2 regions of the Paenibacillus swuensis genome follow, and region 2 is predicted to be linked to the other one. Evidence: riboswitches for the same ligand, from Rfam matches in the RefSeq annotation. Region 2 holds a riboswitch; the other holds the start of a gene.
What was found. A riboswitch is a leader RNA that binds a small molecule or an ion and turns the genes downstream of it on or off. The one in region 2 is predicted to bind thiamine pyrophosphate.
Positions count from the first base shown of each region.

Region 1: linked by a shared signal. The riboswitch ahead of SY83_RS07255 (ABC transporter substrate-binding protein) and the one ahead of thiC (phosphomethylpyrimidine synthase ThiC) in region 2 are both predicted to bind thiamine pyrophosphate.

Region 1 is NZ_CP011388.1:1,660,314-1,668,386, reverse strand. It holds gene SY83_RS07275 (beta-galactosidase) at 1-1,191, shown strand, start outside; gene SY83_RS23490 (hypothetical protein) at 1,598-1,771, opposite strand; gene ltrA (group II intron reverse transcriptase/maturase) at 2,127-3,389, shown strand; gene SY83_RS07265 (ATP-binding cassette domain-containing protein) at 3,518-4,243, opposite strand; gene asd (archaetidylserine decarboxylase) at 4,372-5,163, opposite strand; TPP riboswitch at 5,341-5,450, shown strand; gene SY83_RS07255 (ABC transporter substrate-binding protein) at 5,550-6,566, shown strand; gene SY83_RS07250 (thiamine-binding protein) at 6,589-6,879, shown strand; gene SY83_RS07245 (ABC transporter permease) at 6,910-7,656, shown strand; gene SY83_RS07240 (ABC transporter ATP-binding protein) at 7,653-8,073, shown strand, end outside.
Region 2 is NZ_CP011388.1:1,960,212-1,968,284, reverse strand. It holds gene SY83_RS08610 (Ger(x)C family spore germination protein) at 1-898, shown strand, start outside; TPP riboswitch at 969-1,081, shown strand; gene thiC (phosphomethylpyrimidine synthase ThiC) at 1,225-2,997, shown strand; gene SY83_RS08600 (thiamine phosphate synthase) at 3,021-3,830, shown strand; gene thiO (glycine oxidase ThiO) at 3,827-4,987, shown strand; gene thiS (sulfur carrier protein ThiS) at 5,043-5,246, shown strand; gene SY83_RS08585 (thiazole synthase) at 5,252-6,109, shown strand; gene thiD (bifunctional hydroxymethylpyrimidine kinase/phosphomethylpyrimidine kinase) at 6,558-7,502, shown strand; gene thiE (thiamine phosphate synthase) at 7,499-8,073, shown strand, end outside.

The DNA of each region.
Region 1 (8,073 bases), 300 kb from region 2:
ATCTTCTCCAAGGCGCCGAACAAACCTTCGCTCATTCAGGAGACAGGGATTATGTACGTGGAAACGCCGGACGGGCGCGCGAAGCGTTCCGAAGAAGAGCTGCGCAACATTCTGGAGCGGAAATACGCTTACGCATTCTCTACGGGCGGTGCCGGCGCGGTGCAGTGGATCTGGAATATCAATTACTATATGGATAATATCAATGAATCTCATATCGGGGCTTTGAGAGCGGACGGGACGGAGAAACCGGAAGCGGATGTATCGTATGACTTTGGATCGTTCATGGGCGAGATCGGGTATTTATTCGAAGATCGTCAGTTGGAGGAAACCGTTGTAGTTTTCCCTTACAGCAACGATTTCTCTAACCGGGCGTTCGCCGGGGATGCCACGGCCAAGCTTACGCGCGCATTGGCTCACCGGATGAATGTTCCGTTACGCGCTCTGAGCGAGTATCACTTGGAGGCGTTGGCTGAGCAGGATCATCCGAAGCTGATCATTCTGCCTTCCGCGCATAACTTATCCGGCGAAGCTCTTAACACTTTGATCTCGCATGTAAGCTCCCACGGAGGAGTTCTGTTGATCACAGGGCCTATTTCAATGGATGAGTACTGGCACTCTAGCGATCGAGTGGAGAATTGGGTTGGCGCAACCCGTCTGGCCAATGTTCGGCGTGAAGAGGCGCTGCAAGCGGCAGGGAAGCTGCTTCCGGTATCATTCGGAGGCGATGGGATCGCGAAGTTGACTACAGAATGGCCGGTGGATGCTGTTACGGGTGAAGCCAAGTACGGCGCCGCTGTTCTGCAGGAACGGGTAATCGGCAAGGGGAAACTCATGTGGTGTCCGTTACCGCTGGAATTAAACGAAAGTTATGAAACGCTCGAAACCGTCTATCGCCATGCCTTGAAGGAGGCGAATGTCGCTCAGGAGCTGGAATGGATCTCCGGCGGCGACCTGCCTGGGGTTTACGGCAGGAAGCTGGCGTTCAGAGAAGGATCCCTCTATATCTTCGTCTCCGAGTATGGCATGGATTGCCGCGTGAACGTGAAAGATCCGGTGACCGGAAGAAGCTACGGCTTCGAGCTCGAAGCGGAGCGGACGGTCATGTTCGCGGCGGACGCGGCAGGGGAACTGGTGGCGGTGTACCGGCCGCAACAGGTAGAAATTCTGACGGATACGAAGGAGCTTGCTTAACGGGGGCTGCCCAAAATCTAATGTAACTATGTTCGGTACCGTGCATATCAGTTGATTTATTCCATTGTAACTTGGATGCTGGGGAGATTGGTGAGTGAGCTCTATGTGCTGGGTAATTAAATAATATGATTTTTAAGTTTTCTCTAACGCACTCCAGTAACCTTATGGATCCGATTTAGGGCACTTTTCCACACTAACGAACTCCAGACACGCTATTTAACTAAAAGCACCCTTGCAATCATCTATTTTGACACTTTAGCGTTGCTGGAGTTCCTTAGAATCGAGAATGTGTTCTTATTTAACCTTTAGCGTCTCTGGAGTTCCTTAGATCAAATGAAACAACAAAAAGCCGACTTGCAATAAGCAAGCCGGCTTTTTGTGAGTGCGCCCAGCATGGGCGCTATCTCTAGGGTTCAAGTCCCGAATGGTGAAGGCAGTAGTAGCCATAGCTTAAGGCAAGGGTGTCGACCGTGAGGTCGAATCTGAAGGAAGCCGGCGGCAAATCTCCGGTCTGAGGAACACGAACTTCATATAAGGCTAGCGTGCGTTGGATGAGACTGCTTAACAAGTCAAAGCCCATACTGCCGAAGGCGCATGAAAGTAAATGAAGCAGATAAATGGAGAGGAAGATAGCGTTCTTACCTGGGGAGGTCTGAACGGTACGCGGAGCAACCTCCGTAACCTTGTTTGTGAAAGCAAGCTGAACGTACAGAAGTCAGCAGAAGCCATAGTACGTTACGTGTTGCAACACGAGCGGAAGGGCTGAACATGAAATAGGATTTGTACATCAAGGCGTTCTACGAAAGCGATGAAAGCAGAAAATCCATAAGGACCTGACTGAGGAAGGAAGCGGTGAATCCCGTGTGGGGCCTCGGCAGGGCAGAGTTTATCCCGGGCACAAGAGGAAGGTACCAATCACGCAAGGAGTTGTAGAAATGCTGAAGCAATTGCTGTCACGAGAAAATCTTCTTGGCGCTTTAAAGCGTGTGGAAGCAAATAAAGGAAGCCACGGCGTGGATGGAATGAGCGTAAGAACCTTACGCGAACACATGAAACAAAACTGGCAGAAGATACGCGAAGCTATAGAAGAAGGTACCTATGAACCGAGCCCCGTGCGACGGGTCGAAATCCCGAAACCGTATGGCGGAGGCTTTCGGAAGCTAGGCATACCTACCGTGACAGACCGAGTAATCCAGCAAGCCATCGCCCAAGTACTAAACCCCGTTTTCGATCCACAGTTCTCCGAACATAGTCATGGCTTCCGTCCCGGACGGAGAGGCCATGACGCAGTAAGGAAAGCGAAAACATTCATGAAAGAAGGATATCGCTTCGTTGTCGATTTGGATTTAGAGAAGTTCTTTGACCGAGTCAACCATGACAGGCTCATGATGAAGATTGCGGAGAAAGTAAGGGACAAGAAAGTGCTTTTACTCATCCGTAAATACTTGCAGTCGGGCGTAATGGAGAACGGGTTAGTTAAGCCGACTTCGGAGGGAGCCCCGCAAGGGGGTCCCCTAAGTCCATTGCTATCTAACATCGTACTGGACGAATTAGACAAGGAACTTGAAAAACGTGGACTTAGGTTCGTTCGCTACGCGGATGACTGTAACATCTACGTGAAAACCAAGAGAGCAGGCGAACGAGTCAAGGCATCTGTCACCAAATTCATCGAGACAAAACTAAAGCTAAAGGTAAACCAAGCCAAGAGCGCGGTAGACCGGCCATGGAAGCGAAAGTTTCTTGGATTTAGCTTCAGCTTGAATCAAGACCCAAAGGTGAGGGTTGCGAAGCAATCCTTGCAGAAAGCGGAGACTAAGATTCGAGCGATCACGTCCCGAAAGAAGTCGATGAAAATGGAAGAGCGAATTAAGGAACTAAACCAATACCTCATAGGATGGTGTGGGTACTTCTCGCTTGCGGATACACCAAGTATCTTTCAAAAGATGGATTCATGGATTAGAAGAAGGTTACGAATGTGCCTTTGGAAACAATGGAAGAATCCAAAAACCAAAGTGAAAAGGCTTATATCCTTGGGTATGCCCAGAGATAAAGCCTATGAATGGGGGAATACCCGTAAAGGGTATTGGCGTATTGCAAAGAGTCCAATCTTACACCGCGCACTGGGTAACCAATATTGGGAATCCTGCGGCTTAAAGAGTCTAACGGACAGATACAACTCACTGCGGAATATGTCATGAACCGCCGTATACCGAACGGTATGTACGGTGGTGTGAGAGGTCGGGAGTTAATCACTCCCTCCTACTCGATTGATCATCGGAAAGTATATGTTTACGTCCCGAGAGTCCTCGTCATATGCCATCCTATCCTACCCAAATATTAAACTGCGCTCCCGCTGCGTCAACGGTCGTCCGGTGACGTCGACGACGATTTTGCCCCCGGCTAAACCGAGAATGCGTGTTGCATAGCGTTGCGCCACTTCGGCGTTATGCATCGTGCAGATGACCGTGGCTTTATCCCGCTTGCAGACATAACGGAAATCTTGCATGACGCGCTCCGCGCCTGAAGGATCGATCCCCGAGATGGGCTCATCCGCGTAGATCACTTTGGCCCGTTGCACAAAACCCCTCGCTAACGCGATCCGCTGCCGTTCGCCGCCGCTCAGCTTCTCCGCGGGCGATGCCGCTTTGTCAAGCAAACCGACGTTCTCCAAATAATCCATCGCGTTCGCATATTCTTCTGTGGAAACACGACCTGTGATCAGCCTCCAGAACGGCGTGTAGAATAATCGGCCTCTTAACACGTTCTTTAACGCGCTTTTTCTGGGCTGAATATCCGCCTTTTCCTCCAGATACGCCCAATGTTTGGACAGCTTAAGCCGCTCCAGCCAACTCGAATTTGTTATATCATTGCCTTCATATATGTATTGACCGTCATCCCAGCGTTCACGCAGGGCCAGGCATTTCAGGAACGTTGTCTTTCCGCTGCCGCTGGCGCCGAGAACGGCCACCAATTCACCTTCGTTAATCTCCATACTGATCCTATTTAAAATAAGTTGGCTATCAATCGACTTCGTCAAATTACGGATAATCATAATAAGTAGCTCCCTTTCCGCTGCAGAATACGCTTACTTTGATTATAACACGGGAAAGGACAAGCTTCACACCGGTTTCCTCCCGCAAAAAAAAGCGGCCGAAGCCGCTTCATCACAATTTAATCTATTCACTGCTTTTCATGCAAAAGTCCCAGCGCCTCGCCCATCTTAACCTTATCTCCGACTTGCAGGTCCGTTCGCGGGTCAAAGGTTCCGTCTTCTGTAAGAAGCACGACGGTGGAGCCGAATTGAAAGTAAGCCAGCTCTTGACCGCGTTCGAATTCTTGAAGTCCGGGATCGGCGTATTTGATGCTGCTGACATTCATGGCGCCGACTTTCACGACAGCGACTTCACCGCGGTTATGACGAATATAGGAGATTAAGCGTTCGTTCCGGCTAAGCACACGTTTCATATGCCTTAATCCGAACTCGTTAACAGGGTATACTTTACCGGGAATATGCTCGGTTTCCACCATTTCCCCGGCTACCGGCGTGTGTATGCGATGATAATCCGTCGGGCTCAGGTACAGGACATAATAGAATCCGTGCTTGTAACTTTCCGAGCGGGGAGAGAAATGCAATAGTTCTTCAAGGGTGTAATCCTGTCCTTTAACATTCAGCAGGGACCCGTTGTCTATAACGCCCATACCTGTAATGCGGGCATCGACAGGACTGATCAGCGCCGCTGTATCTTCGGCCAACGGACGAAGTCCGGGCTTGAGGCGGCGGGTGAAGAAATCGTTCAGTGAAGCATATTCATAAAGGGCCTTCTCCGCGTCTTCGATACGGATGCCGTACATTTGGGCGAACTTCGGAATAAGCTTGCGGCTGGCGCGGGACTGCGCGAAACCGCCGGTCAGCTTAGAAATAAATTTGCGTGATGATAGTTCGGTTAACAGACGCATTGCGGATTTCATCATGTTTATCGTTCACCTGTTCCTTGTCCTACTCAGTGTATCTGTGTATCAGACTATATTGACATAATTCATAGGACAAATCAATGACCAGGTAACTTACAACAGGAAACACGGACCGCCATTCCGAGCAAAATAGGTGTTGAAAACGGACAAGATTGCGTGTATTGTTGTTAACAACTGAATAGGAAATACGGGAGCTTGATGAAGTCAGGCTGAGAGTGCGTCCTCGTGACGCAGACCGTTAATCTGAACTGGATAATGCCAGCGGAGAGAATTTCACGATGCGCCTGTAGTTGCGCATATTCTTAGAGCCGACTGTGTTTATCCGCGGGTCTTTTTTTTATTTCCTGATTTTGGTTAGTAGAGAAGGGGAGATGGATGCGTTGGGTATGAGAAAAATAGGGATTTTGCTGCTGACGGGAACGATACTTTTGGCAGGTTGCGGAGCGGGCACGGACGGAAACAAGGCTGAGAATGCCAAGGGGGAGAAACAGACTAAGCCGGCGGAGCTGAAGGAAGTGAAGGTTGTCCTGGATTGGACGCCTAACACGAATCATACGGGTCTCTACGTCGCAAGGGATCAAGGATACTACAAGGCACAGGGCCTTGATGTGGAGATCATTCAACCCGGTCAAAGCGGAGCGGACCAGATGGTGGCTACCGGCAGCGCGGATTTCGGCGTTTCCTATCAGGAGGGCGTTACCCTGGCGCGCTTGCAGAATGTGCCGCTCGTATCCTTGGCGGCTGTTATTCAACATAATACGTCCGGCTTTGCTGCGCCGGTTGCCAAGGGTGTGAAATCCCCGAAGGATTTCGAAGGGAAGACCTACGGCGGCTTTGGATCCCCGGCGGAAGAGGCGATGCTGGATTCCCTGATGCAGGCGGACGGCGCCGATGTGAAGAAGGTGAAGATCGTTCAGGCGGGGGACGCGGACTTCTTTACGATGACGAAGCGGGATGTGGATTTTGCCTGGATCTACTACGCTTGGACCGGGGTTGAGGCGGAACTTCGCAAGGAACCGATTGATATGGTTTATTTGAATGAATTTTCAGAGAAACTGGATTACTATACGCCGGTCATCGTGACGAATGAAGAACATGTCAATAACAATGCTGAGTTAGTGAAGAAATTTATGGCGGCCACGGCCAAAGGGTATCAGTATGCGATTGATGAGCCGGAACAAGCGGCCGAGCTGTTGATTAAAGCGGAGCCTGATCTGGATCCGGAGCTCGTTCGCGCTTCGCAGAAATGGCTGAGTCCGAAGTATCAGGACGACGCCAAGCGTTGGGGCGAGCAGAAGCTGAGCGTGTGGGAAGGCTACGCGGCATGGATGCAGGAATACAAACTGATTGACAAGCCGTTGGAAGCGGAGAAGGCGTTTACGAACGACTTTTTGCCGGAATAAGGATGAAGGGAGAGGGCAGCACATGGCAACTACATTATTAAGTGTACAAATTATACCGTCCGTTAAAGGAAATGAAGATGTGATTCCATACGTGGACCGGGCCATTGAAGTTATACAAAAGTCCGGCGTCAAGCATCAGGTGAATGCGCTAAACACCACGTTGGAAGGGGAATTGCCGCACCTTCTGGAGATCGTAAAGGACATGAACGATGCGATGATTCAGGCCGGATGTCCGCGGGTCATGACCCAAATGACGTTATACCATAACCCGGAAGGCGCGTCGATGGATCAACTGACCGAAAAGTACAGATAAATGAAACGTGTTCGGATTCACGCTGTGGGCATGGCCGCGGCCGGGATCCTCGGACTGCTGGCGCTGTGGCAAGCCGCGACGGTCGTGTTCGGGATCGAAGCCTGGCTGCTGCCAAGTCCGTGGCAGATCGGTACGGAAGCATGGGCGTCCCGGGAGCGGGTAGGAGAACATGCCGCGGCGACTGCTGTGCTTGCTGTAGGCGGATTCGCATTGAGTGCGGCGCTGGGCGTACTGTTCGCATTCGTCTTACATCTGTTGCCATGGTTACGGCGGTTGGCTGAACCTTTGCTGATTCTCTCGCAGAGTGTGCCGACGATTGCGCTGGCGCCGCTGCTTATTCTGTGGCTGGGCTTCGGGGTTATGCCAAAGCTGGTGTTGATCGTGCTTGTGTGCTTCTTTCCGGTGTTGATCGCCGCGTTGGGAGGCTTTCGGCACGCGGACCGCGACATGGTGCGCTATATGCGGATGATCGGCGCCTCCCGGCGGCAGATCTTCATGAAGCTGGAGCTGCCGGGCGCCTTGCCGCACCTGTTCTCGGGCTTGAAGATCGGCGCGACCTACAGCGTCATGGGAGCGGTCATCGCGGAATGGCTGGGCGCCGAGAAGGGGATCGGCGTCTACATGACGCTCGCGTCGGCCTCCTTCCGGGCCGACCGTGTGTTTGTGGCGATCGGCGTTATCGCCGCGCTTAGTTTGGTGTTGTTCGCGGCCATGGGCGCGCTGGAACGTTGGGTCACCCCGTGGAACGCGGGGGCCGGAGAGGAGGAAGAGAAATGAGCAGCAAGCTTGCGTTGTGCGATATTTCTCTGACGTTCGCCGGCGGCGGTGCGGGACCGCGGGAGCGGCGGGGTGTGCAGGCAGGTGTCCCCGTGTTGGACGGGGTCAACCTGCGGGTTGGTGACGGAGAGTTCGTCTCCGTCATCGGGCCTTCGGGCAGCGGCAAGAGCACGCTGTTCCAAGTCATCGGCGGCGTGCTGACGCCGTCGGGCGGCCGGGTGCTGCTGGACGGCGCGGACGTCACCGGGCAGACGGGCCGCATCAGCTACATGCCGCAGAGCAACACGCTGCTGCCATGGCGCACGGTGCTTGGCAACCTCCTGCTGATAAGGGAGGTTGAAGGGACCGCGGACGCCGAGGCGCGCGCTGAGGCGATGGCGTGGCTGCGCCGCATCGGCTTGGACGGCTATGCGGACA
Region 2 (8,073 bases):
TGTCGTGCAACTGCCCCATGAAATGTTATACCGTCTTTCGGCTCGTTCCGGAAAAACATTGAGCGCCCGTCAAGTCAGAGTCATTCTGTTCAGCGAGGAAATGGCCAGAAACGAAGGGTTGCTAACCACACTCTTAAATTTATATCGTGATCCGTTGATTTCCAATAACGCCTATATCGCTGTCGTAAAAGGAACGGTACATGAATTTATGTCAGGAGGCATGGCTTCCAAGCAGAAAAGTATGTATTTAAATGATCTCTTGCATCCTCGGGAATCAACATCATTCAGTCCGTTTACTACGTTACGGGACTTTATCTTTCGGGTGACCAATGAGGTAAGCGACCCCATGGTTCCTTACCTGGAAAAGCACGAGGAGATCGTAGAGATCTCAAAAATCGGGTTATTCCGTGAAGATCGATTGGTCGCGTTCAATACGTTGGAAGAAACCCGAATGGTGGAGATGATGCGGAGCGATAAACATATTCCCAATATCACAGTAGATTTGGATCTGGAGGGCTCTTCACAACAATATCTACTCCTTGACTTTGTGAGGAGCCGGATGAAGACAACGGTAAAGGGTTCACTGGACAAAGCAACAATCCATATGAAGCTGATGGAGCAGGGTGCCGTGCAGGATTTTCAGGATGGACTGGATCTTGAGGATCCTGCGGATATAAATAAACTTGAACGTGAAAGTGAAAAGCATATTAAACAAGATGTTCATCGGTTAATCCAAAAATATAACAGGCTTTCCATTGACCCAGCCGGAATCGGAAGATATATACGGGCTGAGTTTAGAGGAGATTGGACGCGAGAAAAGTGGCGAAAATCCATGCAGGATGCGGAGTACAACATCGATGTTCGTGTGAGAATACGGAATACAGGGACGATGAGATGATCAGAAAGAACTATTTTGCCAAATAAGGATTTACAATCTTTACCTTCTCATGTATGCTTGGTTGGAATTACATATTGTTCGCGGGAGCTCGGAGAACCGGGCTGAGAGGAGTGCTGATACGGCACTTGACCGTTATACCTGAACTGGATAATGCCAGCGGAGGAATGAAGCCTTGGAGTCGTAACGACTGACCACAGGACCGCTTGTTTATGCTTGCGGTCTTTTTTTGTCGGGAAATTGCGGTTCCGGATGTCCAGGCGGACCTCTGAAGATGTTTCATGCGCTGATCGAGAGCGGCTAAATCATGTTGAGGAGGTTTTTTGGCTATGTCCAAAATGGCAGAAGAAACGGGAGCGCCGTATATCAAGGCTTTTCCGGCGAGCAGGAAAATTTATGTGGAGGGTACCGCGGATGACGTACGGGTGCCGATGCGGGAAATTGCATTAAGCGACACGGAGACTTCAGAAGGTGTTGAACATAACGCGCCTGTACGGGTATATGATACAAGCGGTTTGTATACGGACGGGGAGCACCAGACCGATATCCGTCAAGGATTACCCGCTCTTCGGCAACCTTGGATTACGCGCCGGGGCGATGTTGAAACATATGAAGGGCGTACGGTGAAACCGGAAGATAACGGAATGCCGGCCGCGGGATGGCGGAGTCAGGAAGCGGAGGAAAGGTTTCCGCGGGTTCATTCGAATCCGCTTCGGGCCAAAGCAGGTCAGAATGTGACGCAGATGCATTACGCCCGCAGGGGCATTATTACCCCGGAGATGGAATTCGCGGCCATCCGGGAAGGGATGGATCCTGAATTTGTGCGGAATGAGATTGCTTGCGGCCGGGCTATTTTGCCCAACAATATTAATCATCCTGAAAGTGAACCGATGTTAATCGGAAGGCACTTCCTGGTGAAGATCAACGCTAATATCGGCAACTCCGCCGTATCCTCATCCATTGAGGAAGAAGTGGAGAAGATGACATGGGCCATTCGCTGGGGAGCAGACACGATCATGGACCTTTCTACAGGTCAGCATATCCATACGACAAGAGAGTGGATTATACGTAACTCCCCGGTTCCGGTGGGAACGGTGCCTCTTTATCAGGCGCTGGAAAAAGTGGGAGGCAAAGCGGAGGCGCTGACCTGGGACATCTACAGGGACACGTTGATTGAGCAGGCGGAACAAGGGGTTGACTATTTCACAATCCATGCCGGCGTGCTCCTGCGTTATGTGCCGATGACGGCGAAACGGGTTACGGGCATCGTCTCCCGGGGCGGATCGATTATGGCTTCGTGGTGTTTGGCTCATCACAAGGAAAATTTCCTGTATACGCATTTTGAGGAAATTTGCGAAATTATGAAGGCGTATGATATCGCGTTCTCGCTTGGCGACGGTTTGCGTCCGGGATCCATTGCCGATGCCAACGATGAGGCGCAATTTGCGGAATTGCAAACGCTGGGGGAATTGACGGAAATCGCATGGAGACATGATGTGCAGGTGATGATTGAAGGTCCGGGTCATGTTCCGTTACACAAAATCAAGGAGAACGTGGAGTTACAGATGGAGATTTGTAAAGAAGCTCCATTCTATACGCTGGGTCCGCTGACGACGGACATCGCGCCGGGCTACGACCATATCACATCCGCCATCGGTGCGGCGTTGATCGGTTCCTTCGGCACGTCGATGCTGTGCTATGTGACGCCGAAGGAACATCTGGGCCTGCCGAACAAGAACGATGTTCGGGAAGGCGTGATCGCGTACAAAATCGCGGCGCATGCGGCGGATTTGGCCAAGGGGCATCCGGGCGCGCAAGAGCGGGATGACGCGCTGTCCAAAGCGCGGTTCGAGTTCAGGTGGCGCGACCAGTTTGCTTTGTCGCTCGATCCGGAGAGAGCGATGGAATTCCACGATGAGACGCTGCCTGCGGAAGGCGCGAAGAGTGCGCACTTCTGCTCCATGTGCGGCCCGAAATTCTGTTCCATGCGGATCACCCAGGATATTAGGGAGTACGCGAAGCGGCATGGAATGGAAACGGAAGAAGCACTGGAGCGCGGCCTGGAGGAGAAAGCCCGCGAGTATTCGGAGAGCCGGCGGTGAGCGGTTCGGCGGGAAGAGAAGGCATGGCAGCAAGAGAAGGCATGCCAGGAAGAGAAGGCATAGCAGGAAGAGAAGGTACGGCAGGAAGAGAAGGCATGGCAAATACGGGGGGAACATCACCGTTTAAGGGTGAGGCGCAAGGAGATCCACGGGGACAGCAAGCCCAGCGCCCAGAACAAGATGGGCTGGCGGTGCATGAGCTGCACGTGATTACCGATGGGAAGCAGCCTTGGGACCGGCTGATTCGCATTGCCGCGGAGATCGCGCCGGTGGTCAGCGCGATCCACTTGCGGGAGCCGCAAGCAGGCGCAGCCATGCTATGCGAGTTGATCGGCGCGCTGACGGCCGCAGGCGTTTCGTTGGAACGGCTGATCGTCAACGACCGCGCCGACGTCGCCTGGGCGATGCGCACAGGCGGCGTGCAGTTGGGCGGCCGCAGTCTGTCGGCGGCCCAGGTGAGGGATCGCTTCCCGGGCCTCGTGTACGGACGGTCGGTGCACCGTCCGGAAGAGGCTGGGGATGCGGCTGCGCAGGGAGCGCGGTACGTGCTCTTCGGGCACGTATTCGCGACGCCGTCCAAGCCCGGCAGACCCGGGCGCGGCGTGCGGGAGCTTGCGGCGGCGGTGCGCTGTGCGGCAACAGCTGCCGGGGTGATCGCCATCGGCGGCATCGGTACGTCGCAAGTGGCGGAAGTTTGCGCAGCAGGCGCGGCGGGCATTGCCGTCATGTCCGGCATTTGGGAAGCCGCTGATCCGGTCGAAGCCGCCAGGTGTTACCGCGCCGCCCTCGATGCTTACTCAGTATACGCTGTAAGAGGTGAGAAGCAAGCATGAGCGAGACGAATGTGAAGCATGCGGATGTCATAGTCGTCGGAGGCGGGATCATAGGATGCTCTGCAGCGTTTCAAATGGCCAAACGCGGCATGAAAGTCATTGTGCTCGACAGCGGGGGCATGGGCGGGGAAGCTTCTGGCGCGGCAGCAGGTATGCTTGCGGCGCAAGCGGAGATGCAACAGGGGGGACCGCTCTATGCATGGGCGTTGGAAAGCCGTGGAATGTTTCCGGCATTAGCTCAGGAATTGAAAAATCTGAGCGGAGTGGACATAGAGTTGATGCGAGAAGGCCTTTTGATTCCCGTGCTCACCGAGGAAGGCAAAGATGAGTTGCAAACGGCAGCGCAATGGCAAAGACTTTCCGGCGAAGAAGCGGAATGGCTGGATTCCGAAGCGCTTCAAGCGCGGGAGCCGGAACTCTCGGCATGGATGCTAGGCGCATTATCAATCCCGGGAGACGGCCAAGTTTCAGCACCGCAGCTGGTAAAGGGGTACAAACTTGCTGCGGAAGCGTATGGGGCCGCATTTAGAGAATACGAAAACATTCATGAAATATGGACTGAACGGGGAAAGGTGCGCGGTGTTCGGACGGCGCGGAAGACGTATTTTGCCCATCAGGTGGTCGTGACGGCGGGTTGCTGGACGGGAAATGTACTCAAAGAAACCGGATTAGTACTGCCCATGATTCCTGTGAAAGGGGAGTGTATCTCTGTCATCGCCGATAAGCCGTTGCTGCGATCTACTTTATTTAGTCACTGCTGTTATCTCGTTCCAAAACGGGGAAATCGGATCCTCATCGGGGCCACCTCAACCGAAGGGACGTATGACAAACGGTTAACCACACAGGGAGTACTAACTTTACTAGAACGCGCATCGGCGATTCTGCCCGGTATTGTTCATACGGAATTCGAACGAGGTTGGACAGGGCTTCGCCCGCAAACACCTGACGGATTACCGTATATAGGGCTTCACCCGGATGTTCAGGGATTAATCATTGCCGCAGGACATTATCGCAATGGGGTGCTCCTGAGTCCGATTACAGGTCAATGGATTGCGGATCTTGTTGAGGGGAAAGGCGCTTGGGAGCTGGGGATTGAAGCTTTGTCCATATCCAGAATAGGACTTGCGGCACAAGCGCTTGAGCAGAGCGGGAATTGAATGTGTTGGCGCGGATATCTTTAGTAAGCTGACAGTGAAGGAGTTGGTGTTGATAATGACTCTTTGGATAAATGGGATGCGCACAGATCTGCCCCTTATCTGTGAAACAGTGGGCGAGTTGCTCGGGCAACTTAACCTTCGAGGGAAAGTCGTAATTGTGGAGTTGAACGAGACGATATTAGATGCTGGAATTAGGGATCAAGCTTTACTGAGGGATGGGGACCGGGTGGAGATGATTCATTTTGTGGGAGGGGGATGAGGTTAATGATGAAAACGTATTTGGGTAAGGACAAAGCTCAGGAAAGTGCTCAGGAAAGTGCTCAGGAAAGTGCTCAGGAAAGTGCTCAGGAAAATGCTCAAGTTAACGAATCATTAAAGATCGGGCCCCATCGGTTTCAGTCGCGATTGTTGCTGGGAACAGGGAAGTTTACTAGTGCGGATGTCCAAAAGGCGGCGGTGGAAGTGTCGGGAGCGGAAATCCTCACGTTTGCGGTGCGGCGGATGAATATTTTTGATCAGGAGCAACCGGATCTTTTGCAAAAGCTCGACATCGCCCAATATACTTTATTGCCCAACACGGCAGGGGCCAAGACCGCTGTTGAAGCTGTCCGCATTGCGAAGCTGGCCAAAGCGTCCGGCTTATGCGATATGGTTAAAGTGGAAGTGATTGGGGATGACCGTACATTGTATCCCGATCCGCTGGAGACGTTGAAAGCTTCGGAAATGCTGCTCGAGCTGGGATTTATCGTGTTGACGTATACTTCGGATGATGTGGTATTGGCACGAAGGCTGCAGGAATTGGGCGTGCATGCCGTTATGCCGGCGGCCTCTCCAATCGGCTCAGGACAGGGCATCGTGAATCCGTTAAATCTAAGCTTCATTATTGAGCAAGCAACCGTGCCGGTCATTGTGGACGCAGGCATAGGCGCGCCCTCGGACGCAGCCAAAGCTATGGAGTTGGGAGCCGATGGCGTGTTGCTGAATACCGCGGTAAGCGGGTCCGGAAACCCGGTGGCTATGGCCGAGGCAATGCGGCTCGCGGTGGAAGCGGGGCGACTGTCCCATGGAGCAGGACGAATTCCGGTTAAGCGCTATGCGACGGCGAGTAGTCCCGTTTATTGATGAGAGTGGAACGTGCTGTTATCCGCAAAATGCTCCATGCCGGGTTATCCCTTAGAATCAGTGAGGGTGCTTGGTGCAGATCAGGGAACGTGCTATTATCTGCAAAATGCTCCATGCCGGGTTATCCCTAAGACTCAGTGAGGATGCTTGGAGCAGACCGGGGAACGTAATCAGCTACGGATGAAGTCGGTTTGTGTTTTTACGAATGAGGTGGAGTTGAAAATACGGTGCAGTTTTCAGAAATAATTTTGCAACGTGATGGATGTTGATGGCGAAGTGTTCTTTTGAACGTGCTAGGTAGGTTATGAAAAATATAATTGTTGGATTGCCTTGAGTTATGATGGGCGGTAAAGGTTATTGGTAATTTAGTATTTAAATGTAAATAAATGGCTTAAATGAACACTCCTGAGTGAAAGGGATAACCCGGCATTGGGGGGAGGGGAAATAGATGAAGCTTGCCAAAGTGTTAACCATCGCAGGCTCGGACAGTGGTGGCGGGGCCGGTATTCAGGCGGACCTCAAAACTTTTCAGGAGTTAAATGTGTTCGGCATGAGCGCGATTACAGCGGTTACGGCACAGAACACGGTGGGTGTGCATGGTGTGTTTCCTGTATCCACAGAGGCTCTGGAAGCGCAAATGGATGCGATTGGAACGGATTTAGCGCCTCAAGCGGTCAAAACAGGCATGTTATACGACGCGGAACGGATTCAATTAACTGTCGCCAAAATCAGGCAATACCGGTGGAATCTCGTTGTTGTGGATCCCGTGATGATAGCCAAGGGCGGGCAGACTTTATTGGAGTTGGCTGCAATTCGCGCTGTGGTTGAGGAACTTTTGCCCATAAGTACGTTGGTTACGCCTAATTTGCCGGAGGCTGAGTTTTTGACCGGAATGAAGATTCGGAACCGAAAGGATTGGCGGGAGGCGGCGATTCGATTGCATGAAATGGGTGCCCGTTATGTGTTGATTAAAGGAGGACATGCGGACGAGGATGTTGAAGGTACATCGGCTACGGAGGCTGTGAAATCTACAGAGTCTACAGATGCTCAGGAGTTTGTGAACAAGCGCTTTAGCGCAGATACGGAGGATGACGGTGAAAGGATGTACACGAATCAAGTCGTCGACTTGCTGTATGACGGCGTGTGTTTTGTGGAGTATTCGGGTCCGCGGATTCATACGAAACACACGCACGGCACGGGATGTACTTTGTCGGCGGCGATTACGGCGGAGCTCGCCAAAGGTGCTGGCGTACGCGAGGCGGTAGGCACCGCCAAGGCGTTCATCCAAGCGGCTCTGGAGCACGCGCCGCAGCTCGGCGCCGGGCACGGGCCCACGCTGCACGCCGCGTACCGGCTGCACGGGCCAGCTCCCGCAGCCGGAGCCGCGCGATGAGCCGCGCGCTGCCGCCTGCGGCGGTTCGCCGGATGCTGCCACTGTACTTCGTGGCAGGCACCGGCAATACCGGCGGCGAGCTTGCGCTGCTGCGCACGCTCGCCGCGGCGCTGGAAGGCGGCATCTCCGCCTTCCAGCTTCGAGAGAAAGGGCCCGGCGCGCTGCTCGGCCGGGCCCGGTTTGCGCTCGCGCTGGGGCTGCGCGAGCAGTGCCGCCGCCGGGGCGTTCCGTTCATCGTCAACGACGATGTGGAACTGGCCCTGGCGGTAGAGGCCGACGGCGTGCACGTCGGCCAGGAGGATGCGCCCGCGGCGGAGGTTCGCCGCCGCTTGGGCGCCAGGCTCCTCGGCGTGTCCGTCCACACGGTGGACGAAGCACGCCGCGCCGCCGCGGCCGGGGCCGACTACATCGGCTGCGGCCCGATGTACGCGACGGCGTCGAAGCCGGACGCGCGCGCGGTGGCGGGCCCCGCGCTCGTCCGGCAACTGCGCGCGGCAGGCATCACGCTGCCGCTTGTGGGAATCGGCGGCATTACGTCTGAGAATGCCGCCTCGGTAACGGCTGCCGGCGC